Undibacterium parvum: one gene and its partner. The protein of the gene in region 1 interacts with the protein of each later gene in a pairwise test. Links are inferred from orthologs where the notes say so. Each region holds a gene or a part of one and is shown on either strand. Other genes may lie near its edges.

The links.
Region 2: the proteins of ybgC (region 1) and acpP interact in binary tests that used the Escherichia coli proteins (3 or more experiments, as listed by UniProt). The link is inferred for Undibacterium parvum from one-to-one orthologs.

What each region holds. Positions count from the first base shown.
Region 1 is NZ_CP034464.1:3,127,480-3,143,814, forward strand. What follows is about bases 4,524-7,482. They hold ybgC (tol-pal system-associated acyl-CoA thioesterase), read left to right. Parts: upstream 4,524-5,781; coding sequence 5,782-6,183; downstream 6,184-7,482. Other genes in these bases: pgi (glucose-6-phosphate isomerase), read left to right, coding at 4,524-4,721; EJN92_RS13705 (SDR family oxidoreductase), read left to right, coding at 4,927-5,679; tolQ (protein TolQ), read left to right, coding at 6,254-6,949; EJN92_RS13720 (ExbD/TolR family protein), read left to right, coding at 6,983-7,426. In the rest of the region: EJN92_RS13685 (peptidylprolyl isomerase), read left to right, coding at 1-1,198; 4-hydroxythreonine-4-phosphate dehydrogenase PdxA, read left to right, coding at 1,198-2,232; 16S rRNA (adenine(1518)-N(6)/adenine(1519)-N(6))-dimethyltransferase RsmA, read left to right, coding at 2,273-3,046; more of pgi, read left to right, coding at 3,075-4,523; EJN92_RS13725 (autotransporter assembly complex protein TamA), read left to right, coding at 7,495-9,336; EJN92_RS13730 (translocation/assembly module TamB domain-containing protein), read left to right, coding at 9,351-13,643; cell envelope integrity protein TolA, read left to right, coding at 13,799-14,713; Tol-Pal system beta propeller repeat protein TolB, read left to right, coding at 14,718-15,998; peptidoglycan-associated lipoprotein Pal, read left to right, coding at 16,058-16,335.
Region 2 is NZ_CP034464.1:4,117,628-4,133,733, forward strand. Bases 1-2,730 are described here. They hold acpP (acyl carrier protein), read left to right. Parts: upstream 1-1,110; coding sequence 1,111-1,350; downstream 1,351-2,730. Other genes in these bases: fabD (ACP S-malonyltransferase), read left to right, coding at 1-202; fabG (3-oxoacyl-ACP reductase FabG), read left to right, coding at 199-975; fabF (beta-ketoacyl-ACP synthase II), read left to right, coding at 1,384-2,628. Also shown: EJN92_RS18015 (protein YgfX), read left to right, coding at 2,747-3,256; RNA polymerase sigma factor RpoE, read left to right, coding at 3,344-3,946; EJN92_RS18025 (sigma-E factor negative regulatory protein), read left to right, coding at 4,034-4,702; EJN92_RS18030 (MucB/RseB C-terminal domain-containing protein), read left to right, coding at 4,709-5,737; EJN92_RS18035 (DegQ family serine endoprotease), read left to right, coding at 5,752-7,254; EJN92_RS18040 (glutaredoxin family protein), read left to right, coding at 7,496-7,753; rnhB (ribonuclease HII), read left to right, coding at 7,784-8,389; EJN92_RS18050 (TrmH family RNA methyltransferase), read left to right, coding at 8,389-9,171; posphoenolpyruvate synthetase regulatory kinase/phosphorylase PpsR, read right to left, coding at 9,354-10,202; ppsA (phosphoenolpyruvate synthase), read left to right, coding at 10,435-12,867; EJN92_RS18065 (NfeD family protein), read left to right, coding at 13,174-13,608; EJN92_RS18070 (SPFH domain-containing protein), read left to right, coding at 13,669-14,610; aceA (isocitrate lyase), read left to right, coding at 15,160-16,106. UniProt on the Escherichia coli protein: Carrier of the growing fatty acid chain in fatty acid biosynthesis.

The DNA of each region.
Region 1 (16,335 bases):
TGAAGTGATTACGCGTCAAGAGCTCAATGAGCGTCTACGCTCGGTAGAGAAACGTCTGGCCGCTCAAGGTACGGCTTTGCCAAATCGTATCGACTTACAGAAACAATTGCTGGAGCGCATGATCGTCGATCGTACTCAGTTGCAATTGGCCAAAGAAAACGGAATTCGGGTCGACGATGTGATGCTGGATCGCTCTATGCAGCGCCTGGCAGAACAAAACAAGATGTCTATCCAGGAATTTAGAAATCAGGTCGAGCGTGAGGGCACACCCTTTGCTCGTTTCCGTGAGGAAATTCGTGAAGATATCCTGATGCAGCGCATACGTGAGCGTGAAGTCGATAGCAAAATCCAAATTTCTGAATTAGAAGTCGATAACTTCCTCGCGGCCGAAGAAAAAACCGTAGGTGGTCAACAAGAGTTAAATCTAGCGCAAATTTTAGTCCGACTCCCTGAAAATGCTTCGCCCGAAGTGATCGCACAAAAACGCGCGCGCGCTGAAGAAGTTTTGAAAAAAATTCAAGCTGGTGAAGATTTTGCAAAACTCGCAGCGACGTATTCCGATGGACCTGAGGCCTTAAAAGGGGGCGATGTAGGCTGGCGCGAACAAGATCGCTTGCCGCAATTGTTTATCGATGCCATCAATAAAACCAAGGTCGGCGGCGTTTCTGAAATTGTGCGTAGCGCAAATGGATTTCATCTGGTTAAACTACTCGGAAAACGTGCGGCTGGCGCTGCTACAGCGGTGGACGCTCCTCAGCAATCTCATGTCCGCCATATTTTGATTAAAGTGACCCAGGTGGTCAGTTCGGCCGAGGCCAAGCGTAAATTGGTAGAGCTTAAGCAACGCCTGGATAATAAGGCTGCCAATTTTGAAGACTTGGCGAAAACTTTTTCCAATGATTTGTCGGCGTCTAAAGGCGGTGATGTAGGTTGGGTCTTCCCTGGCGATACCGCGCCGGAGTTCGAGCAAGCCATGAATAAGCTGGCGCTTAACGAGATCAGTGAGCCGGTCGAGTCACCTTACGGCGTACATTTGATACAAGTACTAGAGCGCAAGACCGACGACGTGTCCAAGGATAGAAAACGACTGGCGGCGCGTCAGGCGGTGCGCGAACGCAAAGCCGACGAAGCTCTGCAAGACTGGTTGCGCCAATTGCGCGACCGCGCCTATGTTGAATTTCGTCTGGACGATAAATAATGTCACAACAGCGCCCGGTGATCGCTATCACGGTAGGGGAACCTGCCGGTATAGGACCAGAGATATCGCTGCGCGCGGCTTGGCAATTGCGGCATGAGCTGAGACCGGTACTGTTGGGCGATGCGGCCTATTTAGCCATGCTAGCTCATGAAATCGATCCCTCAATACGTTTGATGGGGGTCTCGCAACAGGCGCTACACTACAACGGCTTGCCTGGCTGCGGCAAGGATCAAATCACCGTGCTCGATTGCCCGCTCGACGCCCATGTTATCGCCGGGCAGCTCGATCCACGCAATGGCCGTGCGGTATTGCAGACGCTCGACGTCGCCATCGAAAGTGTGCAGCAAAAATGGTGTCAGGCTATCGTCACCGCGCCGCTGCAAAAAAGCACCATCAATGATGCTGGCATCGCGTTCACTGGGCATACCGAATATTTCGCTGAGAAAACCGGCACCGGGCAAGTCGTCATGATGCTGGCCTGTGAGGCATCTGCTAGTGTGCCGCAGCCTCTGAGAGTGGCTTTGGCGACTACGCATCTACCCTTGAAACAAGTTGCTGCAGCAATCGAGTTTGAGCAATTACTCAATACTCTGAAAATCATCAACTATGATTTGCAGACTAAATTTGGCATTGCTCAGCCGCGTATTTTGGTAGCCGGCTTGAATCCGCATGCCGGTGAAAATGGCTATCTGGGACGCGAAGAAATTGATGTCATCAGTCCAGTGATCGCGGCAGCGCAAGGCTTGGGCTTGAACGTGCTAGGCCCTTATCCTGCCGACACGCTGTTCCAACAAAAATATCTGCAAGATGCCGACTGTGTGCTGGCGATGTACCACGATCAAGGTCTACCGGTTTTGAAGTACGCCAGTTTTGGACTCGGTGTCAATATCACTTTGGGTTTGCCATTGATACGTACTTCGGTCGATCATGGTACCGCGCTTGATCTGAGTAAGCGCGGGGTCGGTCATGCTGATGCCGGTAGCATGCTCGTGGCGCTCAGAATGGCTGCACAGATGGTGCATCGGCAAGTCTAGATTTAGGCTAGTCCTATAAAAAACAACAAGAAAATTATCCATGAAACACATCGCACGTAAGCGCTTCGGTCAGAATTTTTTAACTGATCAATTGGTACTCAATAACATCATCGCGGCCATCAATCCTCAGCCAGATCAAAGCATGGTCGAGATAGGCCCAGGTTTGGCAGCCATGACACGCTTACTGCTAGCTGGTCTGACGACTTTACATGTGGTGGAACTTGATAGGGACTTAGTCGCGCGTCTGAAAAAGAGTTTTGATCCTGCCAAATTGATCGTGCATGAGGGCGATGCTCTGCAATTCGATTTTGCTGCCTTGCCCGTCGCGGCCGGGAAAAAACTGCGTATCGTCGGCAATCTTCCTTACAATATTTCCAGCCCCTTATTATTTCATCTGGCCGAATTTACTGATTTGGTTGAGGATCAACACTTCATGCTGCAAAAAGAAGTGGTAGAGCGTATGGTGGCCGAGCCGGGTAGTAAAGCCTACGGCCGCTTATCGGTGATGCTGCAATGGCGTTATCACATGGACCTTTTGTTTGTGGTACCGCCAACTGCATTCGACCCGCCACCCAGAGTGGAGTCTGCGATCGTACGCATGATCCCTAAAGCCACCCGTCTAGCCTGCGATGTACGTAAATTGGAGCAAGTGGTGACCAAGGCCTTCTCGCAAAGACGTAAGGTAGTGCGCAATTGTGTCGCCGGTATGTTTACCGAAGAACAGTTGCTCTCGGTTGGGATTGACCCTCAGTTGCGTGCAGAAACTATCCCACTTGAACAGTACGTGGCGCTGGCAAATCTACTCGCTGATTAAGCTTACTGACTAAACTTTTATCGCTTTTATGAATCTGACACTCACTCCAGAATGGCAAACTCTGCTGGCGCATAAAGCCAGACTTGAGCAGCAACATTTGCGCGATTTATTCGCGGCTGATACTCAGCGTTTTAGCCGTTTTTCACTAGAACTGGATAATTTGCTGGTCGATTATTCCAAGCAAAGAATCGATGCGGCGGTCTTGGATGACTTGCTGGCTTTGGCGCGCAGTACCGATGTGGCTGGTTGGCGCGATAGAATGTTTGCCGGTGAGAAAATTAATGTCAGTGAACAACGGGCGGTACTGCATACCGCTTTGCGGCATACCGCGTTTACGCCATTTCCAAATGCCGAACATGATGTGATGCCGCAGGTGCGTGCGGTGCGCAAGCAGATGCGCGACATCGTCGAGCGGGTGCGCAGTGGTTTATGGCGTGGCTTTAAGGGTGACGCGATCCAAAACGTGGTCAACATTGGCATCGGAGGCTCTGATCTTGGGCCTAAACTGGTGACGCGCGCGCTCGCCGCGACCGAGCACCCTGGTATCGATTTTTACTATGTATCGAATCTTGATAGTGCGCACTTAGCACCCTTATTAGAAAAACTTGATCCACGCACCACCTTGTTTATCGTCGCCTCAAAGACCTTCACGACACAAGAAACTAGCATCAACGCACATACTGCGCGCACCTGGCTGATGGCTGCTGCGATGGAAGAGTGGGCGGTTGCCAAACATTTTATTGCGGTCACTTCCAGTCCAGATAAGGCGCACGAGTTCGGCATTCCTGATCAAAATATTCTGCAAATCTGGGATTGGGTCGGCGGTCGTTATTCATTGTGGTCTGCGGTAGGTTTGTCGGTGGCACTGGCGATAGGCATGAGCCGTTTTGAGCGTCTGCTGGAAGGCGCTGAAACCATGGATAAGCATTTTTGCTCGGCGCCCTTAGAGAAAAACATGCCAGTGTTGTTGGCGCTGATCTCGGTCTGGAATACTAATTTTCTAGGCGCGGAAACCAGTGCAGTCTTGCCGTATAACGAATCGATGCGGCATTTCCCCGCCTTCTTGCAACAGCTAGAGATGGAGTCGAACGGCAAGACCGTCAATCGGGATGGTGAGCCCTTGAGTTGTCGTGCTAACCCTATCGTTTGGGGTGAGATCGGTGTGAACGGCCAACATGCGTTTTTTCAGTTGCTGCATCAAGGCGGTTGGCTGATACCTTGCGACTTTGTGGTGACCGCTTCCAGCGATTATCCTTTGCCCGGACATCAAGCCCCCTTGCTGGCAAATTGTCTGGCACAAAGTGGTGCTCTGGCTTTTGGAAAAACCGAACAGCAAGCGCGCACTGAGCTGAGTGCGGCCGGCTTGGACGAGGCGAGTATCGCCAAATTACTGCCGCATAAAGTATTTGCCGGCAATCAGCCTTCGACCACGATATTGATGCCTAGCCTGGATCCATTTCAGTTGGGCATGTTGCTGGCGCTGTACGAACATAAAGTCTTTGTGCAAGGCGTGATCTGGGGTTTGAATTCCTTCGATCAATGGGGCGTGGAGTTGGGCAAACAATTGGCGAATCGCCTATTGCCAGCGATTAATGGCGATCAAGCTTATGACGAGAATCTGGATGCCTCTACCGCTGGTTTGATCGCGTATTTCAGACGGCACGGGAATAGTTAGAGCGAGTATCGCAAAATCCCAGCTCATTTTTGAAATATCTTAAAATACGATTTATTTGTTTTTTTTACATTAATTTAGGGCTTGCGAAAAATTGTTCCAGCTAGGCGTGCCGCCGAAGACTTACGCTAGTACGGCAAGGCGAGTGCAACGACGCTGGGGCGATTTTGCGTAAGTCCTATGATTATTAATTTTAGTGGAGTGTGCCATGATCGTCTTAATTACAGGAGCAAGTTCAGGTTTCGGCGAGGAAATGGCGCGCAAGTTCGTGCAGCACGGACACATGGTGATCGCCAGCGCCAGACGCGCAGAGCGTCTGAGCAGTCTGCAGCAGGAATTGGGCGCGAATTTGTTGCCAGTGACCATGGATGTCTGCGATAAGGCATCGATTAGCAAGGCGCTGGCCGGTTTGCCCGCCAACTGGAAGCAGATTGACGTCTTGATCAATAATGCCGGTTTGGCCTTGGGTACCGAGTTGGCGCATCAGGCCTCGCTGGACGAGTGGGAAACCATGATAGACACCAATGCCAAAGGTCTGGTGATGGTGACGCGCGCGATTTTGCCTGAAATGGTGGCACGCAATAGCGGCATGATCATTAACATAGGCTCGATCGCCGGGTCTACTGCTTATCCGGGCGGCAATGTGTATGGCGCGACCAAGGCATTCGTCGAGCAATTTACTAAAAATTTACGTGCCGACATGGCTGGCACCGGGGTCCGCACCACCAATATCGCGCCTGGCTTGTGTGGTGGCACCGAGTTTTCCAATGTGCGTTTTCGTGGCAACGATGCGGCCGCAGCTAAAGTCTACGAAGGTACCGTTCCCCTGACTGCCGTCGATATTGCCGAGACCGCCTATTGGATCGCGACTTTACCGCCGCATGTGAATATTAATTACATAGAGATGATGCCAACCTGTCAGGGTTTCGGACCGCTGAATGTACGCCGGAATGTTCCCTGATTATTGTTAATACTGGAGTAGAGTATATTTTAACTGCGCAGTATCTATGCTGGCCTTAGCTCGAAAATCGATGATACTCCCCCTTAATGTAGATAAATGATGATGCCTGAAGAGTTTAACTGGATGCTGCGGGTGTATTACGAAGATACCGATGCCGGAGGCATCGTCTTCTATGCCAATTACCTGAAATTTTTTGAACGGGCCCGTACCGAATGGCTGCGCGCGGCCGGTGTCAATCAACAGCAGATGCTGGCGCAGCATCAGGCTATGTTTGTCGTCAAATCGACGGCAGTCGAGTATCATGCACCTGCCAGACTCGACGATGAAATCAGGATCGCGGTGATCGTTGAGCGTTTAGGACGTGCCTCGGTGCAGTTCATTCAAGAGGCTTGGTGCGGCGATCGTTTGCTGTGCAGCGGCAAGATCAAGGTTGGCTGTGTCGATGCGCTGAGCTTGCGCCCTAGCGCCATACCTGAACCAGTTTTGGCAATGATTTCCCTATAATACAGGGCAAATTTTTTGCCGTATTTTTGATTTATTTATTCGTTATTTCAGTAAAAAAGAAAATCCCGCCATGACCGTTACTCAAGATCTTTCCTTTATTACCCTCATCACCAATGCTTCCTTGCTGGTGCAGTTAGTGATGCTCTTGCTGTTAGGGGTTTCTCTCACCAGTTGGACCTATATTTTCAGCAAAATGTTTGCGGTGAAAAAAGCACGCGCCCAAACGGAAGAGTTTGAACGCAATTTTTGGTCGGGCGGTAGTTTGGTCGAGTTATATCAGGTGGTGTCCTCCAATCATAGAAATAATCAGGCTAAGACTGGTGCGCTAGAGCGTATTTTTGAGGCTGGCATGAACGAATACCACAAGGTCAAGGCGATCACCAAAACCACAATGGATCCCGGTGCCATGTTAGATGGCGCACGCCGTGCCATGCGCGCTGCTTACCAGCGTGAAATGGATACCCTCGAGACCCATTTGTCTTTCCTTGCCTCGGTAGGTTCTGTCTCGCCATATGTCGGTTTGTTTGGTACTGTGTGGGGCATCATGAATGCGTTTCGCGGTTTAGCGAATGTTCAGCAAGCGACCTTGGCAGCGGTCGCTCCTGGGATCGCCGAAGCTTTAATCGCTACTGCGATCGGCCTGTTTGCGGCGATCCCGGCGGTATTGGCGTATAACCGTTACACCCATGAAATTGATAGATTGGCGATTCATTTTGAAACTTTTATTGAAGAGTTTTCAAATATTTTACAAAGACAATCACGTTAACAGTCGACGCAAAATGAAAGTGAATGAGATTGCATGAGTACTCTGCGTGGCGAACGTAAACGTAAATTCAAAGCCGAGATCAATGTGGTGCCCTACATCGACGTGATGTTGGTACTGCTGGTAATTTTTATGGTGGCGGCACCGATGACCAACCCTAGCGTAATCAATTTACCGACCGCAGGACAGTCTACCCAACCTCCTTCCGATTACATAGAAATCTCGCTTAGCCCTGATGCTTCCGCCACCATTAGCCTCAACACCCGCGGTAGTAGTAATGGTAACGGCAAGCAAGAGTCCAAAGAGACAGCTGCCAATCGCAAACAATTGATGCAAAAATTACGCGAATATCATGAAGCTAAGCCGGAGTTGTCGGTGCTGGTATCTGCCGATAATGAAATAAAATATGATGAAGTGATACAAGTTATTTCTGAAGCCAAAAAGTTGGGCATCAATAGGGTAGGGTTGGCGACCAAGTGACATATTTGCGTGTTTTCGCTTATACAGCTGCTTTGTTGTTGCTTGTGCCAAGCAGCCAGGTTTGGTCTATGCCATTCACGCTGGCAGCCGCGCCGCCAGAAAGTAGCAGCGCGGACAACGTACCCCCCATCTTCAATGCAGAAAAAGCAGATGAAACTGCGAGCTTAACGCCAACTGCAGACGAGGCTGATCCAGACCTGGAACAAGACCAAATTCTCAGTGCGAACTCCAAGCTGACACGTTTTCGAATAGGGCAAGCCGATGATGAGTGGCAAGGTCTATTGGTCGAGCACATCCCTGAACTATCCAAATCTGCCGATGCCCTTACTTTGACACCGGGCGTCTTAAAAAGAATACGCAATGCAATTTCGTCGATTCTTGCAACCGAGGGATATTTTTCTGTTGTCGTCAAATTCGAAAAAGAACGTGACAATGCCAAGCTGATTTTGGTCAATATCGATGCAGGGCAACGCACTACGGTGCGGTCTTTTAATATTCAGTTTAGCGGAGCTTTGGCTGATGCGGTGAATGCCGGGTTAGCTAAAGAAGTCGCACGCCGTGATAGTTTGATCAAAAAATGGTTGCTGCCGCAAGGCACTGCTTTTCGTGATGCCGAATGGGGCCGTGCGAAAATCAAGCTACTGGATAATCTACGGGATGAATCCTATGCAGGCGCAAAAATTGAAGACAGCAGCGCCACCATAGACGCAGAAAAATATACAGCGGTATTGGATGTGGCGGTTGCTAGCGGCCCCCCTTTCATACTTGGAGAAATGGCGGTCACGGGATTGCAGCGCTACCCAAGTTGGTTGCTGGACCGTTACTCACCACCCAAGGCTGGCGAGCCGTATTCAAGGGAGCGTTTGCTTGAGTTTCAAAGGGTGCTGCAAAACTCGCCGTATTTCTCTACCGTGGCGGTGAGTGTCGACCCAGATTCCAGCACGCCCGAGGCCGTGCCTTTGGATGTCAGCGTGATTGAGCGTCGCGCACGTGATGTTGCGCTGGGCCTTGGTTATAGTACGAATACGGGTTTTAGATCTGAATTGACGTATAGAGATAGACACCTGTTTGACCGCGCCTGGGATTTGCGTAGCGCCCTCAGAATTGAGCAAAGGCGACAGCTTGCCTATGCCGATATTTATTTGCCACCGACCGCCGGTAATCAATTAGATTCCTTCGGCGTCTTGAATGATCACACTGCTTTGAACGGCCTCGACACCACCCGTACGGCAATGGGAATAAAACGCACCACGACAAAAAATAAATTGGAGCAGCGCCTTGGTCTGAATCTAACTTTCGAAACCAGCCAGTTGGACGGTGAACTTGCCGAAAAAAATCGTGCTCTGGTCGCTTCTATAGGGTGGACCTGGCGCGATGTGGATAATAATTTTGCGCCGCGTAAAGGCCAGATCGCCTTATTCGATTTGGCGGTCTCAGAAAAGGCAGTTTTTTCTGATCAACGCTTTATTCGTGCCTACGGAAAATATCAACGTTGGATACCGGTGGGCGCGCGCGATGGCATCATCTTGCGTGCTGAGTTGGGCCAGGTTTTTTCTGAAGGCTCGGATGGTATTCCCGAGGATTATTTATTTCGTAGCGGCGGTAGTACGACGGTGCGTGGCTATCCTTACCAAAGCTTGGGCATACAACACGAAACGGGCGTCACTGGTGGTCGCGTGATGTCGGTCGCCAGCGCCGAATACGTGCATTGGATAGATGCTAGTTGGGGCAGCGCTGTTTTTATGGATGTCGGCGATGCAGCAGATACCTGGCGCGATTTTAGTGGCAAGCAAGCTTATGGCGTAGGCGCACGCTATATGACACCGGCCGGCCCTATCGCACTGGATCTTGCGTACGCCGCCAAGAAGAAAAAATTTGCGATAGATTTTTCTATTGCCATCGCATTTTAATTGAGTGAATTAGTATGAGTAGCGCGCAAATCACTCCCGAAACCCAAAAAGAGAACGAGGTCAGCGTTGAGGTGAAGACCGCGATGCGGGAGAAAAAAGGACGCGCTAGTGGCCAGGAAATTTGGTCGAACTTACCGAGCTACTTAATAAGATTCGCTTTGCTGCTGAGCTTGTTTATCAGCGTATTAATGGTTACGTTCATCGGGCTATGTGCGACAGAGTCGGGCACTAAAAAAATACTGCAGTTGGCGCAATATACCAGTGGCGGCGCTTTAAGCATCTCCGGTATCAACGGTAGTCTGGCGCGACAGTTACAGATAGACGAACTTACTTATATTGATACTACCAGCAAGTTCAAAGCGAGCGGCATCAAATTGGAGTGGAGTCCTTGGGCTTTATTACACAGGCAGCTAGAGCTAGAGACGCTGCAGGTATCGTCGATTAAATTGGCCAGTGCGCCCGATCCAACCCCTACGCAAATACCAGAAAACTTGCAACTGCCAATAGCGCTACATGTTAAGAGCGCTGCGATTGGTAGTCTATTGATCGCTGATCTGCTGCCCGATGGCAATGAGCATGCGATCGTGAAATTGACTGCGATCACAGCAAGTCTGAACACGACTGAGTTCCAGCACAAAATAGCGGGCGCTGTAAGCTCTCCCTGGGGGGCTTTGCAATTGCAAACCGTGATACAGACGAGTAAGCCTTTTAAGCTAAAAGGAGAATTTAGCTATCGCGGGCAACTCAATCCAGCTATGCCAAATTTAGGCATACAGGGTAGTGCGCAGGGTTCACTGCTGGAATTATCTCTGCAGGGCAAGGCCATTGCGGATCAAGCTGCGCAGAACCCGATTTCAGCCAAAAACGCTGTTTTGCAAGGTGGTTTCGAGACTGTGCTGGCGCCATTTGCTAGTCAGCCTATACGCTCTTTGCATGCCGATATCGCAGGCTTGAATCCTGCTGACTTTGCCAGTTCAGCGCCACAGGCACTTCTGCATGTTCGTGCAAATTTATCGGCTCAGCAAGTAAGACCCGTTGCAGAAAAAAAACCGGCAGTGGTGATGCCGCCGTTAGCCTTGATCGGTCATATCGCTATCGAAAATACTCAGCCGGCCAGGATAGATCAACAGGGCTTGCCTTTGCTGTCATTCGACTCTGATCTGCATTGGGATCAAAGTTTGATAGAACTCAAAGGGACGCAGTTAAAATTGCCAGGCAATGGCAAAGTGAGTGGAAACGCCCGCATACAATTAGCCGCAATTGGCTTGCCTTTGATTGAATCGCGCTTTGATCTGTCTGGAATTAATTTGGCTCAAATAGACAAACATATTCAAGCGAGCAATATATCCGGAAGCCTACAAGCACAAACTCGCAGCACAAATCAGGGCGACACAAATCAGGGCGACACAAATCAGGGCGACACAATTTTGACGCTGCAAACCCGCTTAACTGAGCCGCGTGCCAGTTTGAACGCCGAGGCCAGTTATCATTTAAACGACGCCGCAGATGTGCTGAAGTTGGAGAAATTTGAGCTTCTTTCAGGTAGTGCACAAATGCGAGGGCAGGGCGAATTTAGTTTTTCAAATAAGCAAAAATTTAATTTCCAAGGTGAATTGCGACGCTTTGATCCGGCACGCTGGATCGCTGGCCCAACTGGAAATATTGATGCAGATCTTTCAGTAATCGGACAGTTGCAAACTAAGCTGTCCTTGCAAGTGCAGTTGCCACGTTTGCAGGGGAGTTATGCAGGCCAGCCTTTGTCCGGCGTGCTGCAGTTAAATTTATTGGAAAGTGCGGCCTTAGAAATATCAAAAATGGATTTGCACTGGGGTAAAAATAGCATCAGCGGACAGGGCATATGGGGTAGCGGGAAAGACGGTCTGCAACTGAAACTCGATGCACCCGATTTGCCGGCCTTGTCTAGCCTGCTAGACATCAACCTGACTGGAAGTGCGCAAGCGGAGCTGCAATTACACGGGAAAATATCCGATCCATCGGCTAAGTTGCATATCGCGGCGCAGGGCTTGGGAATAGAAAAGCAGCTACACCTGGCAAAATTGAGTGCGGATATCGATCTGGAAAACGCCCTGCAGGGTGGCATTAACGCGCAGTTGCAGGTGCAAGAAATTCGAACTAAAACTAACTCGGATAATGCCCAACTAGAGCAGAGTGTGGCTAATGCGGTGAAATCCGCTGAGCATAAAAAAACAGTTAAATTGCCGTTGTTGGCGGAACAAGCCTCAGTGACGATTAAGGGAAGGCGCGAGCTACATCAGATCGATGGAAATTTGCGTTTTAATGCCGCACGTCAGTTGCAGTTAAATGCAAGCGGTGGCGTGAAGATGGACCAGAGTAAACCGCCAATATGGGCGGGCCAATTGGAACGCTTAAGTATTAGCGGACATCCAGATCTAAAGTTGGCTACACCGATGAGTATCGAGGCCGGCGCGCAATTACTTAAGCTGGGATCTGCGCAATTTGACGGTGCCTTAGGAAGCCTGGCGCTGGAAAAATTTGAATGGACACCAGGCCAGATGAAAACCCGCGGAAAAATTGATCATCTTAAAGTATTGGAGCTGGTCAACTTAGTTAAGCCGCAGTCGGCCGTCGATGGGGATTTGCAAGTTGGGGTCAGTTGGGATCTGCAACTAAAAGATAACATACGTGGTGAACTTAACTTGCAGAGACAGAGTGGCGATGTGCGAGTCCGAGATGTTGATGGGACTGGTAAGCCTTTAGCTCTGGAAATGAAAGAGCTGCAACTTAGCCTGGCGCTGGGGGGCTTGATAGCGGGTACCGATGCTGAACGCCTTTCCTTGAAATTAGATGGTTCTGGAAAACTCCTGGGAAATTGGCATTTGAATGCAAATTCTCAAGTGAGCAAGAAAGATGAACGATGGGTACTGGCAAGCAATGCTGCTCTTGAAGGTAGGCTCAATGCTGACGTGCCTGATCTGCAATGGCTGGGGCCTTGGCTAAACCCCGGCTTAGCGCTCAAAGGTAAATTGCTGGTGGATGCAAGTTTGGCGGGTATACTTTCAGCGCCAAAATATCAGGCGCAGATAGATGGCCGCGATCTGGAAGTCGCCTTCGCATCGGAGGGGCTGCTGTTACCAAATGGCATACTCAGTGCGCAGTTGGATGAAAAGCAACTAAAGCTTAAGCAACTACAGTTTACTAATAAAATTACTACTATGCCGCAGCATGCGAAGTTTCGTGACGCCAAGTGGCTAGGGCAAAAAGGCGAATTTAATGCAGCAGGGGAGATAGACTGGAGCAAGCAAAGCGGTAGTATAGAAGCAAAATTTCAGAAATTTCCAGTCTTGCAGCGTAAAGATCGTTGGCTGGTCGTCAGTGGTGAGACCAGTATTAAGCAAACTAGCGATATCTGGGCTTTGGTCGGCAATATCACTACCGATGGCGCCTACTTTAAGTTGCCTAAATCGCCGCCACCTAGCCTCTCCAGTGACGTCATCGTCAAACGTGGTGCCGCAAGCAAAGCGCAAGCGGATAGCGCTGGTGAAGAGAAAAAAGCCATCAAGACGCGGGTAGATGTTAACTTTGATATGGGGGAACGCTTTGTGTTCACCGGTAGTGGCTTAGATACTGGCCTGGCGGGCAGCATACGCTTGCGCAGTAGCGATGGCTCGCCACTACAAGCGACAGGGTCGATACGAACAGTAGGCGGAGTCTACGAGGGATACGGTCAACAATTGGATATAGAGCGAGGGATTTTGAATTTTCAAGGCTCTCCTAGTAATCCTGGTTTAAATATACGCGCCTTAAGAACCGGTCTTGAAGTCGAGGCTGGTGTTGAAGTGGTTGGTACCGTTTCCTCGCCTCAAGTACGACTGGTGTCCGAGCCGGTGGTACCCGATGCGGAAAAATTGTCTTGGTTAGTTCTGGGACGCGGATCAAATCAACTGGGTGGCAGTGACGCGAGTCTACTGATGTCGGCTGCCAGTACAATTTTTGGTGGCGATGGGAGTCGCAATGTACCGCGTGAGATCGTCCAGGGTATAGGGTTTGATGAATTTTCTATTGGCACTGCCGATGTCGGTGGCGGCTCTAAACTACCAGCGCAGACAGTGGCAGGATCTACCTCGGTAGGATCTTCATCCGGAGACCAGGTAGTGAGTGTTGGCAAGCGTTTGCTGCCAGGTTTGGTATTATCAGTGGAAAGAGGCTTGTCAGATGCCAGTGGTGCGGTTAAGTTAAGCTGGCAATTGACGCGACGTATCAGTGTAATTGCCCGGTCGGGTACAGAAGCATCGCTAGACGCCTACTACACCTTTTCTTTTCATTAATGATACAAAAATGAATTGACATATAATTTCTTAACTATAAATATAAGTGTGATAGGCATGCAAATAGCAATTGATAAAATTGCCTTAACGCACTTTTTTGAGTTTAAGATAAAACTAAATGGAACTAAGTGAATGTGGCTAGCTCTAATAATCTCATGACAAACTCTTCTTTAACAGCTTTGTCGCCTATGATTGGGCAGCGGCCCGTGCAATGGCAGTCCATCTCTCTGGCTGCGATGGTGCATGTGCTGTTGATCGTATTTCTTTGGGTTGGTGTGCAGTGGCAAAATAAGGAATCGACTGCAGTCGAGGCTGAGGTGTGGGATATGACAACGCGCGAGGCCGCGCCTTTACCAGTAATTGAAATGCAGCTAGAGCCAGAAAAAACGATCCCAAAACCAGAAAAAATTGTGACTAAAGAAGAACCTCTGGAAGATCCGGAAATCGCTTTGGCGCAAGAGAAAAAACGTAAACGTATAGAAAAACAAAAGCAAGAGCAGGAATTAAAGCTGGAGCAGGAGAGGGAGAGGGAGAGGGAGAAGGACAAGGCTTTGAAGCTGGAGAAAGAAAAACTGGCTGAACAAAAGAAAAAACTTGAGAAAGTTGCGGAGAAATCTAAGCTCGACGAGGCCGAGAAGCAAAAACTAGCCGAACTGGCCAAGCAGAAAAGCAAAGAGCAGGCGTCTCGCGATAAAGCCTATGAAGAAAATATGCGTAGGCTGACAGGGCAGGCCGGTACTAGTGGTAGCGGCGGTAGTGGTGATGCCGCCAAATCGACTGGAAATAACCGTGGCGATCCTAGTTACGCAGCACGTATTGCGGCCAAAGTGCGCTCGAATACAGTTTTTAATACCAGCGATAATTCAAGTAATAATCCTACCGTAGAATATCGTATCGACCTATTGCCGGATGGCTCACTGCGTGGCGCTATTCGTAAATTAAAGTCCTCGGGCGTGCCCGCCTTCGATGAGGCGGTGGAGAAAGCAATAGAAAAATCATTGCCATTTCCACGCGATAAGTCTGGCGAGGTGCCGGCAAGTATTGTGTATGTTCATCGCATGAAAGAATAGATTAATGAAAATATTGTTGAAGACCTTAATGTTGAAGAGCCTATTGCTAAGCGTATTAGTGTTTACGACTGCGGCACAGGCACAATTGCGCGTCGAGGTTTCCGGTGTAGGTTCCACTCAAATACCGATAGCTGTAGCCAGTTTTTCGGATGAAGGTCTGGCGACTCAGCAGCTTAGTGCCATCATTAAAGATGATTTGACGCGCAGCGGTTATTTTAAATTGATAGACGGAGTTGGCGTTATCTCTGAAACGACTTCGGTGAATTTTGGGGACTTGAAATCACGTGGGGCCGAAGCCTTGGTCGTTGGTAGCGTACAAAGACTCAGCGATGGGCGTTTTGATGTGCGCTATAAATTACTCGATACCATTAAATCTTCCACGCTATCTGGTTTTGCTTTGGCAAGCACGCCCGAAAATATGCGATTGACCGCGCATAGAATTTCCGACGATATTTATGAAAAATTAATCGGAGTGCGTGGCGCCTTCGCCACGCGGGTAGCTTATGTTACCAAGGCGGGTAATCAATACCGTCTGGAGATTGCCGATGCTGATGGGGAAGGCGTGCAAGTTGCATTGCGCTCGAATGAGCCAATTATTTCGCCGGCCTGGTCACCTGACGGCACCAAGGTCGCGTATGTTTCGTTTGAAGCAAAAAAGCCTGTGGTCTATGTGCAAAACCTGATTACCCGTGAGCGCACCGTGGTTGCCAATTACAAGGGCAGTAACTCTGCGCCAGCATGGGCGCCTGATGGTAGTAAGTTGGCGGTATCCCTGTCGCGTGATGGCTTGACGCAGATTTATACTGTGAACGCCAACGGTAGCGGCTTGCAAAGATTGACTAGTTCTAGCGGAATAGATACTGAGCCGCAATTTTCTGCCGATGGTCAGTCGATTTATTTTCTAAGTGATCGTAGTGGCGGGCCGCAGATTTACCGTATGTCCAGCTCAGGCGGAGATGCCAAGCGCGTGACTTTCGGTGGTTCTTACAATATCACGCCTCGTATCTCACCGGATGGCAAAACTTTGGCGTATATTTCACGTCGTGAAGGTAAATTTCAGTTATATACTTTGGATCTAGCTAGTGGGCAAGAGCAAAGAATGTCAGATACCGTCAAGGACGAGTCGCCGAGTTTCTCTCCGAATGGTCGTTACATTATGTATGCCACAGAATCTGGACGTCGCGGTTCGCTGGCGGTAGTTTCTGTTGATGGTAAAGTGAAGCAAAAGTTGACGGTGCAGGCTGGTGATATACGCGAGCCTACTTGGGGTCCCTTCATGAAGTAGTCGGCAAGGTAAATTTTTTGTTAGTGTAGTTTTTGCTTGTAAATTAATAGGAGAAATAAATGAATTTCAAAAATACTAGTCTCGCCCTGATCATTTCCAGTCTTGCTTTGATCACCGCTTGCAGCACACCAGTTAAACTCGATGACAAACCTGTCGTCGAAGACAAGTCAACAAAAGTCGTCACACCAGTAGACACGCGCACTGTTAGCCCGGTTGAAGCAACTTCGGTCGATCCTTTGAATGATCCTAAAGGTATCTTGTCTAAGCGTAGTGTGTATTTTGACTATGATAGCTATGTGGTTAAGGATGAGTTCAAATCTTTGGTGGAGGCCCATGC
Region 2 (16,106 bases), 990 kb from region 1 along the record:
TGCCTTGGTGCGTCAGGCGGCAAGTCCCGTACGCTGGGTTGAGACGGTGCAGAAAATTGGTGCCAGCGGTGTGACTCACGTCATCGAGTGTGGTCCTGGTAAGGTTTTGGCTGGCTTGACCAAAAGAATTAATGCAGAGTTGGTTGGGGAGGCTATGTTTGATCAGGCTTCACTGGATAAAGTAATGGAACTTCTTAAATGACACAAGCAATCACACAAGTAATGACAAATCAACTGAGTAATCAGGTCGCACTGGTCACAGGCGCCTCGCGCGGCATAGGTAAAGCGATTGCGGTGGCGCTGGCGCGGGCTGGCGCTACTGTGGTTGGTACTGCCACCTCGGTGGCGGGTGCAGAAGCAATTTCAGCCTATCTGAAGGAAATCAATCCTGAAGCGGGTAAGGGGGTCGCCTTCGACGTCAATGACGTGCCGCGTTGCACTTCCCTCATCGATGAAATTCAAAAAGAATACGGTAGCTTGTCTATCCTGGTTAATAACGCTGGCATCACTCAGGATCAATTGGCGATGCGCATGAAGGATGAGGAATGGGATAGCGTGATAGCGACCAATCTGAGTTCGGTCGGGCGTCTGTCGCGCGCTGTGCTGCGCGGCATGATGAAAGCTAGGCATGGTCGCATCATTAATATCACGTCGGTAGTCGGTTCTTCCGGCAACCCTGGTCAGATGAACTATGCAGCGGCCAAGGCTGGTGTGGCGGGTATGAGTCGCGCTTTGGCGCGTGAGATCGGCAGTCGCAATATCACGGTCAATTGCATAGCCCCTGGTTTTATCGATACGGATATGACGCAAGCGCTGACGGATGATCAAAAATCAGCTATTTTGCAACAAATCCCTATGGCGAAACTGGGTAAGCCCGAGGATATTGCCGCTGCAACTGTTTTTCTTGCTTCGGCAGAAGCGGGGTATATTACGGGAATTACCTTACATGTGAATGGCGGCATGTATTTGTGTTAATGTTTTTTTGAGCGCGTTTTCTGAGAAAATCAAAGGAATTAGCCGAAGATATTCTTGGAAAATGCAAATTTGCTTTTTTCGCGCGCAGATCTGCTAAAATGCGCGCACTTTCTGTAACCACCACTGGAGACACATATGTCCGATATCGAACAACGCGTTAGGAAAATCGTCGCTGAGCAACTGGGCGTCGCTGATGCTGACATCAAGATTGAATCATCTTTCGTAGATGATCTTGGTGCAGACTCACTCGACACAGTAGAGCTCGTGATGGCACTCGAAGATGAATTCGAAATGGAAATCCCTGACGAACAAGCTGAAAAAATCACTACGGTGAAACAAGCGATCGACTACGCTACAGCACACGTCAAAGCCTAATTCAGACGCATCGTTTAAATCCAGGAGAAACGCTTGAGCCTTACGCTTAAACGTCGCGTAGTAGTTACTGGTCTTGGTTGCGTGACCCCAGTCGGCAATAATATTGCCGACACATGGGGAGCAATCACCGCAGGCAAGTCCGGAATTGCAGCGATTACCAAATTTGATGCCACTCCCTTCACCACGCATATTGCTGGCGAAGTCAAGGGCTTCAATATTGAAGAATACATTCCCGCTAAAGAAGCTCGAAACATGGATACTTTTATCCATTTCGGCATTGCAGCTGGGATTCAGGCCTTTCAAGATAGTGGACTGGTAGTCAACGACGAAAATGCCGAGCGTATTGGCGTTGTGGTCGGCTCTGGTATGGGTGGCTTGCCTTTGATTGAAGATAATAAAGATAGTCTGACCGCGCGTGGTCCACGCCGGATTAGTCCTTTCTTTGTTCCTGCTTCAATTATTAATATGGTTTCCGGTAATTTATCGATCAAATTTGGACTGAAAGGTCCTAATCTGGCGATTGTTACTGCTTGCTCAACTGGTTTGCATTGCATAGGTTCGGCCGCTCGTATGATTGAGTACGGCGACGCTGATGTGATGCTGGCTGGCGGCTCTGAATCTACTATTTCACCGTTGGGTTTGGGTGGCTTCGCTTCTGCCCGCGCCTTATCTACTCGCAATGACGATCCGACTACTGCATCCCGACCATGGGATAAAGATAGAGATGGTTTTGTGATGGGTGAGGGTGCTGGTGTGATGGTGCTGGAAGAGTATGAGCACGCCAAAGCCCGTGGCGCAAAAATTTATGCCGAAGTTTTAGGTTTTGGTATGAGTGGAGATGCTTATCACATCACCACCCCTACCATCGATGGCCCACGTCGCAGTATGCTCAATGCATTGAAAAATGCAGGTCTCAATCCTGATCAGATTAATTACCTGAATGCACATGGCACGTCCACGTCCTTGGGTGATAAAAATGAAACGGACGCGATTAAAGCGGCTTTCGCTGATCACGCATATAAGTTGACGGTTAATTCGACCAAGTCGATGACAGGACACTTATTGGGTGGTGCTGGTGGTTTGGAATCTATTTTGACAGTGCTGGCACTGCATCATCAGGTTTCTCCTCCTACCATCAATATCTTTAATCAAGATCCTGAATGTGATCTTGATTATTGCGCTAACACCGCAAGAGATATGCCGATTACCTATGCGATGAAAAACAATTTTGGTTTCGGCGGTACTAACGGCACCTTGATTTTTGGTAAAGTGGCATAGTTTGAACTAGTTTGAGAATCAAATAAGCTGACCGGGGTTTTGGTCGCAATCCGGCACTTCATTTTTAAGTAAATCGAAGTGCCGTTTTTTATTCTGCGCACTCAAGTGAGGGACTATGATGAGCTCTAAGTCGACTTCCATGGCCCTTGCGATGACGTTGCATCCATCACGCGTCTTGCTGTGGTTGGTGTTGCTGATGTTCGTGCTTGCTAATGCAGCGTGTGGTTTTACACTCTATCATCTGAATTTGCTTTGGTGGTGGAAAACCCTGTTGCTGATTCTGGCGTTGGGGCTTAGTACTCTGGCCTTGCTCAAATTTATTCGGGGGCGGCGCAGTGTGTATCTGGAAATATCCGACTCGGGCGGCATCATAGTGCGCCAACTCAATGCGCAGAGTGAACCGGGATCTTCAGTGACAGCGAGTTCGGATGTGCAGAGTAGCTACTCTGAGTATGTGTTGATCTTGCATTTACGCCTGACAAGCGCTGCAATCATGGTCATTCCGGTGCTGCGTGATAGCCTCAGTGCGGACGACTTTAGAAAATTGTCTATTGTGCTGCGCTGGATGGCGGCACATGCCAATGATGAACAAAGTCGCATTCTTGAGGATGCGACTGGGAACTTTTGAACGGGCATCCGTGTCTACTGAATACTTAGCGTATTTGCGATGTGCTGGATTGTCGTTTCGGCGAATGAACAACATGGGAAAGTGTGAGTGACGACAGAACGCGAAATTGATCAACTCCTAGTCGAGCGGGTCCAGCGTGGCGATAAAAAGGCATTTGAGCTTCTAGTTTCCAAGTATCAAAGGAAATTAATGCGGCTCGTGTCTAGGCTCGTCCACGATCAGGCTGAGGCCGAAGACGTGGTGCAAGAATCGTTTATCAAGGCGTATCGCGCTTTGGCCAATTTTCGCGGTGATGCGGCGTTTTATACTTGGTTGTATCGCATCGGCATCAATACGGCGAAGAACCATTTGGTCTCGCAAGGGCGGCGCGCGCCGACTTCGACCGATGCCGATATCGAAGAGGCGGAAACTTTTGTCGACGCCGATGGACTAAGAGATATGAACACGCCAGAGTCTCTGCTGGCAAGTAAGCAGATCGCAGAAACGGTCAATGCGGCGATGATGTCGCTGCCGGAAGAGTTGCGCAATGCCATATCGCTGCGTGAGATAGAAGGAATGAGTTATGAAGAAATTTCCGAAGTCATGCTATGCCCGATAGGGACGGTACGCAGTCGCATTTTTAGAGCGCGCGAAGCAATTGCGCAAAAATTGCGCCCCTTGCTGGGGACGAACTTGGATCAGCGTTGGTAAGCCGAGACAAAAAGCCGCGCGGCATTGACAAAATTAGCACTATTTGCAGTATTTGAAGTGATGGCAAGACCTTATTTGGACCAGATCATGAAAACAGAAAACACCCATTATCAAAGCATTTCCAGTTTGCTTGATGGCGAACTCAGCGATGCGCAATTGGATGCGGCCTTGGCGAGCTTGGCCGATCCGCGCCAGCGCGATGCGCGCCAGGCATGGGATGTGTATCAACAAATTGGCGATGTGCTGCGTTCGGACGATCTGGCGATGCCATTGAGCCCAGATTTTTCCGCAAAATTTTCTGCTTTGCTCGATGCCGAGCCAGTCTTGCTGGCACCGCAATTACGCGCCGATGTCAGCATTAAGCCTGTTGCTGCGAGTTCAGCGATCAAGCAAAGTATCGCCCGTTATATGGCGATGACGAGTATGGCGGCGGCTGCCGCTGTGGCGTTTTTGATGGCGCCGCAAATTATTCCTTTATTCAGCGCTCCCTCGACCACGGGCATGCAAATGGCCAGGCTCAACGTGCCGACGAATGTGCCTGCCGGGACGCAAAATTCTGGCGTGCAGCTGGCTTCGAATCAGCTCAGTTCTGAACCTGTCGCCCAGAGTGAAAATCAAATCGAGATGCTGCGTGATCCGCGCTTAGATAGTTATTTACTGGCGCATCAGAAATTTTCGCCTTCTATGGCTAATGGCCCGCAATATGTGAGCCGTGCCAATGTAGTTGCAGCGGCTGCGCCCGCCAGCGAGAAATAAGTGACTATGGCTTTACCGTCATTCAAATCGCGTTGGTGTCTGCTCGCCTTAATCGCCATGCTGAGCGCCATGCCCGCTTTGCAGGCGCAAGCAGCGGACACTCAAGAAATCCAGGCGACTTTGCGTAAGGCGCAGACTGCTGCGCAAAAACTTAATTATTCCGGCACCTTCATCTATCAGCAAGCCAATCAAATTCGCACCTCGCGTATTTTTCATATTGTCGATGCGCATGGCGAGCTAGAAAAGCTGGAAATACTCGATGGCAAGCCGCGCGAATATCTGCGCCGCAATGATGAAGTAAGCTGCTATTTGCCTGAGAGTAAAACCGTGCAAGTAGAGAAGAACGTCACGCAAGAGGTTTTTCCTGCTTTGCTGACGAATAATTTAAGCAGCCTGCCCGATTTTTATAACATCAAAAAAAGTGAAGTCAGTCGGGTCGCCGGTTTGGCTTGCCAGACCCTCAGCTTAGAGCCTAAAGATGCGCTGCGCTATGGCTATCGACTCTGCATAGAAGCAGCGTCGGGCCTACTGCTCAGAGCGCAGACCGTGAATGCCAAGCAAGAGGTGATAGAACAAATCGCCTTCACGCAAGTGGCGATCGGTGAGGTCGACAAAACCCATCTGAAACCAAGTTTTCCAAATACTGCGCAATGGCAGCTTGAAAATCTCACGGTGCAGGCCAATATTAATTCTGGATGGACGGTGAAGTCGCTGCCAGCAGGCTTTAAAAAAACCCGTGAAATGCGCCGCTTGATTCCGCTCTCGGCTGCCGCGATTGCCGCCAACGCGGGTTCGACAAAAGCCGACGCGACCAAATCGCATCAGGTGGTGCAGATGATTTTTTCTGATGGTATATCGAGCATCTCTGTATTTATTGAGCCAGATACGGGCAGTCGTACCGAGGGCAATTTACAGCAGGGCGCGATGACGATCATGGGTAAACGTCAGGCCGATCATTGGCTGACGGTGGTAGGCGAAGTACCCTTGGCAGCGATTAAACAAGTGATTAACTCGATAGAATTTAAATCTAAGTGAGAAAGAGTCAGACGATGAAAAAATCTCAGTTTTTTGTGAATGCGAAAAGTGTTTCAACTTTGTTTTCTACGCTCTTAACGACGGCAGTCTTGAGCGCATCTATGGTCGTGCTTGCCCCTGGCGTACTAGGTTTGACGCCGTCCGCAATGGCCGCCAGCGTTGCCGGCTTACCTGATTTTACTGAGCTGGTCGAAAAAACAGGCCCGGCCGTAGTGAATATTCGCACCACCGAAAAAGTCATGCAAGGGCAAGCCATGCCGGGCATGGAAGACGAGCAGATGCAGGAGTTTTTCCGGCGATTCTTTGGCGCGCCTATGCCTAAACAGGCACCGGCACCAAAAAACCGCAAAGCACCGCAACAGCAAGAAGAGGAAGTGCCACGGGGAGTTGGTTCTGGTTTCATTATTTCGCAAGATGGCTATGTGTTGACCAACACCCATGTGGTGGATGGCGCCTCTGAGGTCTACGTTAAATTGACCGATAAACGCGAATTTAAGGCCAAGGTCATCGGTGCCGATAAGCGTACCGACGTTGCCGTATTAAAGATAGAAGGCGGTAAATTGCCGCGTCTAAATATCGGTGATTCTGAAAAAATTAAGGCTGGCGAGTGGGTCATTGCCATCGGTTCACCATTTGATTTAGATAATACTGTCACTGCCGGTATCGTTTCTGCTAAGGCACGTGACACTGGTGATTATTTGCCGCTGATACAAACAGACGTGGCGGTCAATCCAGGTAATTCCGGCGGTCCTTTGATTAATATGCGCGGTGAAGTGATAGGGATTAACTCGCAAATTTATAGTCGCTCTGGTGGTTATATGGGGATTTCGTTTGCGATTCCTATCGATGAAGCGATGCGCGTGGTCGAGCAACTGAAGTCTTCTGGCAAGGTGACGCGTGGGCGTATCGGCGTGCAAATCGGCGAGGTTTCTAAAGACGTCGCTGAGTCTATCGGTCTGCCTAAGGCACAAGGTGCCTTGGTATCACGGGTAGAGTCCGGTGGTCCTGCCGAAAAAGCTGGCTTGCAAGACGGCGACGTGATCTTGAAATTTAATGGCGTCGCAGTCGAAAAATCGAGTGATTTACCGAGAATGGTCGGTGTGACTAAGCCCGGTAGTAAGGCCGTCGTTTCGGTCTGGCGTAAGGGCGCGGCGCGCGAAGTGACGGTCACTATCGCCGAAGTCGAAGCAGATAAATCGGCGCAGAAAGCAGATAAAAAATCCAAGAAAGAGCAAGCCTCCAATGTTCTGGGTATTTATGTTTCAGACTTGAGCGATGCGCAAAGAAAAGAAGTGCCAGGCGGGCAAGGCGTGGTGATAGACACGGTTGATGGTGCCGCGGCACAGGTGGGGTTGCGTGCGGGTGACATCATCTTGACGATGAATAATGCCGACGTTAAAGATGCCAAGCAGTTTGCCGCTATGCTGGCCAAGCTCGACCCTAAGAAGGCGGCAGTGTTGTTAGTACGGCGCGGTGATGCAACGCAATTTGTGCCGATACGTCCACAGGCACAGTAAAGATTTGCCTCGTAGAGAAAAAGCTGCCCGCCAAAAATGCGGGCAGCTTTTTTTATTCTGGGAAAGTCTAGGCAGGATTTATAATGTCGCCTTACTGGCGCGCCTGTAAATCCGTGTTTTAGGCATACTGCGGTAGGGTATATTTGCAATGCGCACGATCTATATGCGCAAAGTCATGGTTTTATTTTATTTTTAGGGGAGTATCCCCATTTATGTTTTTTTGGGGCGAGGTATTTTTAGGATGAACCAGTTCACACTTTATTCGCGCAGTTATTGCCATCTGTGCGATGACATGCTGCAGCAATTGCTGCCTTACCAGGCGCAGTATGCCTTTGAGATTAAAGTCATCGATCTCGATACCGAGGCGAGCCCAGAATTGTTGGCGATCTACGATGAATTGGTGCCGGTCTTGCTGGGCCAAAAAGAGGGTGCCGAGCCGCAACAAATCTGCCACTATTTTTTAGATGCAGTAAAACTGAAAGCTTTTTTTGATGAGTAATTTGAATGCGAATTTTGGTGAGTAAGCACGATGACTAAGACTGAATTAGTTTTTTCTATGGATGCTTACGCCGGCGAGTTGATCTGCGGCGTGGATGAAGCCGGACGTGGCCCCTTGGCGGGGCCGGTGATGGCGGCAGCGGTGATCCTCGATCCTGCGCATCCTATCGCTGGTTTGCGCGACTCTAAAAAATTGTCCGAAGCCAAGCGTGATCTGCTTGCGATAGAAATCAAAAAATATGCTTTGGCGTGGGCCGTGGCCGAATGTTCAGAGCAAGAAATCGATGAGATTAATATCTTGCAAGCGAGTCTGCTGGCCATGCGGCGTGCCATCGAGGCCTTGGCGGTGACGCCGACTTTGGCCTTAATCGATGGCAATCGTTGCCCCGTCATGCTGCTGCGTGCAGAAGCGATCGTCAAAGGCGACGATAAGGTGGCGGCAATTTCAGCCGCGTCCATATTGGCCAAAACGGCGCGTGATCATAGATTGGCGGAGCTGCACTTGGTTTATCCGCAGTACGCTTTGGATCAGCATAAAGGCTATCCGACCGCCTTGCATCTGGCGCGTTTGCGCGAGCATGGTGTCTCTCCTATCCACAGAAAATCTTATGCGCCGGTAAAGGCCTTGCTGAAGTGATGAAAACAATTAGCTCACGCGATAACCCGCTGTATAAAGAACTCAAGCATCTTGCCACTAGCTCGCAGGCACGCCGCAAATCGGGTCGCACCTTACTCGATGGGGTGCATTTATGTCAGGCCTATCGCCAGCACTTAGGCGAGCCGCAATTGTGTATCGTCTCCGAAAGTAGCGCCCAGCATCATGAAGTGGCACCTATGGTGGCACGCTGCCTGGCGGCGGGTACGCAAACGATTTGCATGCCCGATGCGCTGTATCACGCCTTGAGCCAGGTCGAGCATGGGGTAGGTTTGATGTTTATTGTCGCTACGCCTAGCCCTGAGTTCCCGGCGCAACTCTCGCATTGCTCGGTGGTGCTGGATAATTTGCAAGATCCGGGCAATCTCGGTTCTATCTTGCGCAGCGCCGCAGCGGCTGGCATCAAGAATGTCTTTTGCAGCATAGGTACCGCGTTTGCCTGGTCACCGAAAGTGATGCGGGCCGGCATGGGCGCGCATTTTCTGTTGAATATTTTTGAAAACGTGAACTTGCATAGCTTGCTCGCATCCGCCACGATCCCGGTGCTGGCAACCAGTTCGCATACATCGCAAACGATTTATCAGGTCGATTTGAATCAACCGGTAGTCTGGTTGTTTGGGCATGAAGGCCAAGGTGTGGCGGACGATTTGATGGCGATGGCCACACACACGGTGACGATACCGCAACGTCCCGAGATAGAGTCGCTCAACGTGGCAGCCAGCGCGGCGATTTGCTTCTTTGAGCAAGTGCGGCAAAGCCAATAAGCGGCTTAGAGAAAACAGTAAAACACGCAGTAAAAATAGGACTAAAGCGACATACTCCCCTAAAAAAAAGTTTCCCTAAATTGCTTGCGCACATAGATCATGCGCAAGCGGCTAGGTGTAAGGAAATACACTGGGGGAGTATCTCTTGTGTGACATGCAAAGAGGGGTGTAGCTCCAGCTCTTTAGTAAATTTTTATATCCGATTTAATCTCTTGCAAGATGGTGGTGGCGATCTCTTCTATCGACTTGGTGGTAGACGATAACCAACGTATTCCTTCACGCTTCATCATTGCTTCGGCTTCGTTGACCTCGTAGCGGCAATTCTCTAGCGCCGCATATTTACTGCCGGGGCGACGTTCATTACGGATTTCGGACAGGCGCTCTGGTGCGATGCTTAGTCCAAACATTTTCGCTCTAAATTCTGGCAGTGCTGAAGGCAGGCGGCCGCGCTCGAAATCGTCGGGGATTAAAGGATAATTGGCGGCCTTGATGCCGTATTGCATCGCCAAATACAGACTGGTCGGTGTCTTGCCCGAGCGCGAAACGCCGACCAGGATCACATCGGCAGTCGACAGATTCTTATTCGATTGTCCGTCGTCATGTGCCAGAGAAAAGTTAATCGCCTCGATGCGATTTTTATACTCTTCACTATCGGTAATATTGTGGCTACGTCCTACCGTGTGCGTCGATTTCACGCCCAACTCTTGTTCCAGCGGCGCCACGAAGGTCTGTATCAGATCCATGTGCATGCCTTTTGACTTAAAAACCACATCGGCCAACTCGACTTGCACCAGGGTGGAAAAAACGATGGGGCGACTGCCTTCGGCGTTAAAGGCGTCATTGATCTTGCGTGCCGCTTCATGCGCCTTGTCCAGGGTGTCGATGAAGGGCAGACGAATTTGCTTAAATTTCAAATCAAACTGGGTCAGCACCGAGTGGCCGAAAGTTTCAGCGGTAATGCCGGTACCATCGGAGACGAAAAACACGGTGCGATTGGCAGAAGGAAGTGGAGCTTGTTTGATGTCTGGCATGAGAAATGTCGTGTAGGTGTAGTGAGAGAGATGAAAGTGAGATGAAAAGAATTTATCGCAAAACCGAAGAAAAAGAGGGTAAATCCTTTTCTAGTCTCGATAAATTTGCTTTACACAATGTAAAATGGCGCAACAGCAGCGGACTCTGGCATCTAGAATAACAAAAAAAGCCGGACAGGCGAAGCAAGAAAATTGCAGCTCACAGATTTCTTACCATCAAAAAGAGGTTGTTATGTCCAACGCAATAAATACCGAGGCTAGTATTGATACTACGTACGTCGCTTTATTTGAGCATTTACGCATGACGGATGTTGAATCCGTCGGCGGTAAAAATGCCTCATTAGGCGAAATGATTAGCCAATTGGCTAACGCAGGAGTGCGGGTTCCGGGTGGCTTTGCCACTACGGCGCAAGCCTTCCGTGACTTTTTATCGCATAGCCAAGACGGTGGCGCGCCACTGGCGCAACGCATTGCCGACCGTCTCGTTACGCTAGACATCGAAGATGTACGCGAATTGGCCAAAGCCGGTGCCGAGATCCGTCAATGGATCATAGAAACACCGTTTCAGCCACGTCTACAGAAAGAAATCGAAGAGTTCTACAACAAACTGGTGGCCGATTCGAGCGCCGAGATGTCGTTCGCAGTGCGCTCTTCGGCCACCGCCGAAGATTTGCCAGACGCGTCTTTCGCTGGTCAACAAGAGACTTTCTTGAACGTCGTCGGTATCGACAATGTGCTGGAGGCAATGAAACATGTGTTTGCCTCGCTGTACAACGATAGAGCGATTTCCTACCGCGTACACAAAGGTTTTACCCATGCTGAGGTCGCTTTGTCGGCCGGTGTGCAGCGTATGGTGCGTTCCGATTTGGGCGCGGCTGGTGTGATGTTTACGATAGACACCGAATCCGGCTTTAAGGATGTGGTTTTCATCACATCTAGCTATGGTCTGGGCGAAACGGTGGTGCAGGGTGCGGTCAATCCGGACGAATTCTATGTCCACAAGCCTATGCTGGAATTAGGTAAGTTGCCTGTGATCCGTCGCAATATCGGTTCTAAACTGATTAAGATGGAGTTCACTGGTGAAGCCAAGGCTGGTCGCTCGGTAAAGACGGTCGACGTGCCGGTAGAAATGCGTAACCGCTATTCTCTCGATGATGCTGAAGTGGTTGAACTGGCAAAATACGCCGTGATCATCGAGAAGCATTATGGTCGCCCTATGGATATCGAATGGGGTAAAGATGGTCGCGACGGCAAGCTGTATATTTTGCAAGCGCGTCCTGAAACCGTAAAGTCGCAACAAAAATCGACCGATGCCCAGCAGCGTTTCCGTCTCAAAGGTACCGGCATCGTGCTCGCTTCGGGTCGTGCCATTGGTCAAAAAATCGGTGCTGGTCGTGTGCGTGTGATTCACGATCCGTCTGAGATGGAGCGCGTACAACCGGGCGACGTGTTGGTGGCGGATATGACTGATCCTAACTGGGAGCCAGTCATGAAGCGCGCTGCCGCGATCGTGACGAATCGTGGTGGCCGTACTTGCCATGCTGCGATTATCGCGCGTGAACTGGGTGTGCCTGCGGTGGTTGGTTGCGGTGATGCGACTGATACGCTGAAAGACGGCATGCTGGTCACCGTATCTTGTGCAGAGGGCGACGAAGGTAAAATTTACGACGGTTTGATCGAGACCGAAGTGACTGAGGAAATTCGCGGTGAATTGCCGAAATTGCCTTTGAAGATCATGCTCAACGTTGGCAATCCACAACTGGCGTTTGATTTCCAGTCTGTGCCTAATGAAGGCGTTGGTTTGGCCCGCTTAGAATTTATCATCAACAACAATATCGGTGTCCATCCAAAAGCGATTTTGGAATATCCGAATATCGATCCAGCCCTGAAAAAGGCGGTTGAATCGGTAGCGCGTGGCCATGCCTCGCCAAAAGCGTTTTACGTCGATAAATTGGCAGAAGGCGTGGCAACCATCGCTGCTGCATTCTGGCCGAAAAAAGTCATCGTGCGTTTGTCAGACTTTAAATCCAATGAGTATAAAAAACTCATAGGCGGATCGCGTTACGAGCCGGATGAAGAGAATCCTATGCTCGGTTTCCGTGGCGCAGCGCGTTATCTGGCATCCGATTTCGCCGAGTCTTTTGAGATGGAATGTCTGGCCATGAAGCGCGTGCGCAACGACATGGGTTTGACTAACGTTGAGATCATGGTGCCGTTTGTGCGTACCTTGGGCCAGGCGCAAAAAGTGGTCGATTTGCTGGGGCAGAACGGATTGAAACGCGGTGAAAATGGCTTGCGTCTGATCATGATGTGCGAAGTTCCTTCTAATGCTATTTTGGCTGAGCAATTCTTAGAGCATTTCGATGGCTTCTCTATCGGCTCTAACGATCTAACTCAACTCACTTTGGGCTTGGACAGGGATTCTGGCATGCCTTTGTTGGCAGCAGACTTTGACGAGCGTGATCCTGCAGTATTAGCCTTGTTGTCGCAAGCGATTGCCGCTTGCCGTAAGCTCGGTAAGTACGTTGGTATTTGCGGCCAGGGGCCATCGGATCATCCGGATTTTGCGGCATGGTTGATGAAAGAGGGCATAGAAACCATTTCTCTGAATCCTGATTCTGTGATCGACACCTGGAAGCAATTGGCTGCTTTGGCAAATAAATAAGTCAAAATTCTAGCGTTATGCTTGAATAAAAACGCCTTCATGTACTGCATGAAGGCGTTTTTTAGTTTCTAACTTTGCTTTTTTATATAAATGCGCTAGACTAAACGCATAGCAATAGTGATAAGAAAAAGATTAAAAACTTCGAAAATAATTCACAGAAAAACCCTCGTTCATCTTCTCAGATGGCGAGGGTTTTTTTGTGAGCAGATTACCGATGACTAATTATTTTTAATGATAGAAACTGTAGAAGTTAAACCAAGTTAAATTGCGTTGAGTTAACTTAATAGCCAAGGAGAAATCTAAACTATGAATGCATGGATGAGTTGGTTGGCGCTAGCCGCTGTGGTCGTGATACTGGAGCTATTTACCGGTACCTTTTATTTGCTGATGATTTCCATCGGTCTGGTGGCTGGTGCCGTGATCGCGCTACTGGGTGCCGGCACAGAGATGCAAACCTTGAGTGCAGCCTTGGTCGGTGCCTTGGCGACTGTGTTACTACATAAGAGTAAATATGGCTGGCGTGAACGTCAGGATGCTAGCCGCAATCCAGATGTGAATATGGACATAGGTCAAAGTATCACGGTGCAGCAATGGCAGGATCAGGGCGGCGGTAAATTCACTGCGCGTGCCATGTATCGCGGTGCGATGTGGGATGTGGAGTTACAGCATTCGGCACCGGCTGCCGGCGTGTTTGTGATAGTAGAAATTGTTGGAAGTCGTTTAATGGTAAGACCGTCGTAATCAGGCGTAAAAATTTTGTAGTGTAGCTTTTATTGTCGTAAGAAATTAAAGGGAAATATTATGGAAAGTTTTGGAGGCGTCGCCTTTATTTTATTTATTTTAGCCATCGTTTTCGTGGTTAAGACTGTTAATGTGGTGCCACAACAGCACGCCTGGGTGGTCGAGCGTTTGGGTAAATATCATGCCACTCTGGGCCCTGGTTTAAATATCGTGGTGCCGTTTATCGACAGGATTGCCTACAAACATATACTCAAAGAAATTCCGCTCGATGTGCCGCCGCAAGTTTGTATTACCCGCGACAATACGCAATTACAAGTAGATGGGATTTTGTATTTTCAGATCACTGATCCTATGCGCGCCTCTTATGGCTCATCCAATTACATCGCCGCAATTACGCAATTGGCGCAAACCACTTTGCGCTCGGTGATCGGTAAGATGGAATTGGATAAAACCTTTGAGGAGCGCGATCATATCAACACCAGTATCGTCAATGCGATTGATGAGTCCGCTGCCAACTGGGGCGTCAAGGTGCTGCGTTATGAGATTAAGGATCTGACTCCACCGAAAGAAATTTTGCATGCGATGCAGGCACAGATTACCGCCGAGCGTGAAAAACGCGCCTTGATTGCCGCCTCTGAAGGCCGTAAGCAAGAGCAAATTAATATCGCGACTGGTGAGCGTGAGGCCTCAATTGCTAAATCCGAAGGTGAGATGCAGGCGTCTATCAATCGCGCCCAAGGACAGGCTGCAGCAATCTTGGCGATTGCCGAAGCCAGCGCGGAAGCCTTGCGTAAAACGGCGAGCGCGATCCGTGAACCCGGCGGTGCCGATGCAGTAAATTTAAAAGTCGCGGAACAATATGTGGCGGCCTTTAGTAACCTCGCCAAAACCAATAATTCTATTATCGTCCCCGCCAATCTGAGTGATATCAGTGGCCTGATCGCTGGTGCCATGCAGGTGGTTAAATCACAAAAACCTATCGATTTCCAAGGTACTAAATAGTGTCATTTGTAGGCGTAGGTAGTCGCAGACTTACGCTTGGGTAGTTTGCCTATGAGTAATAGCAGCAGAATTTAGCCGCAGGGTTGACTCACAAGAGTATCAAGATGCATGTCAGGTTTTAGCCTTCTAACCGTAGGCTAGAAAATGGCATGCATTTTTTTATGCCGGATAGAGCGGAATCAAAAATTGTCTAAAGCATGCGTATCAAGCTTCATAGTATTTAAGCCGCGAGCAGCGGCTTGCGCATCGATTTTTATCAGACCTCATGCCTTAAAAACAGAATTATATTTTTTAATGCGCCGCATGTACCAACTTTTGTAATGTGAAACATGAATTTCATAATGTGGGATTGACGTTGGGAATGCACAAATTATATTTATCATTTGAAGAAAATCAATTTCATAACATGGGATTTTGTATTTATCTTATTGATTTATAAGTGATAAATAATATTTATATGTCTTATATAAGACATTGCTGCTGTGCGGTAAATATTCTATTATTTCTCTTGAGCTTAGGTAATTGCATTTTTCTATAGAGAGATAAATCATGGCAACACGTGAACAACAAATTGCGGCTGTTCAGGAGGATTGGGATACGAACCCCCGTTGGGTCGGTATCCAACGTAATTACACCGCCGCCGATGTGGTTAATTTGCGTGGGTCATTGCAGGTTGAACATACTCTAGCGAAAAATGGCGCGATCAAATTATGGAGTTTGCTCAACAACACATCTTATTTGAATGCGCTCGGTGCCATGACTGGCAATCAAGCCTTGCAACAAGTAAAGGCGGGCTTGAAGGCGATTTACCTGTCTGGTTGGCAGGTGGCGGGCGATGCTAATCTTGCTGGAGAAATGTACCCGGATCAATCGCTGTATCCGGTTAATTCAGTACCCTCGGTAGTCAAGAGTATCAATAACTGTTTGGCGCGCGCTGACCAAATTCAATGGTCGGAGGGGCAAGGGGATACCGATTTTTTTGCGCCTATCATCGCCGATGCCGAAGCTGGGTTTGGTGGCGTCTTAAATGCCTTCGAGCTCATGAAGTCTATGATAGAAGCAGGCGCATCCGGAGTGCATTTTGAAGATCAATTGGCCTCGGTGAAAAAGTGCGGTCACATGGGTGGCAAAGTGCTAGTGCCGACCCGCGAAGCGATAGAGAAGCTCAATGCTGCGCGTCTGGCCGCTGACGTCATGGGTACGCCCACCGTTTTGCTGGCGCGCACCGATGCGGAGGCCGCAGATTTGCTTACCTCCGACATTGATGCGAATGACCAGCTATTTTTGACCGGTGAGCGCACTGTGGAAGGTTTTTATAAAACCACACCAGGCTTGCAGCAGGCGATCGCCCGTGGTCTGGCGTATGCACCGTATGCTGACATGATCTGGTGTGAAACGGCTAAGCCGGATCTGGAATTTGCCAAGGCCTTCGCCAAGGCGATACATGCTCAATTTCCGGGTAAATTATTGGCGTATAACTGCTCGCCTTCGTTTAA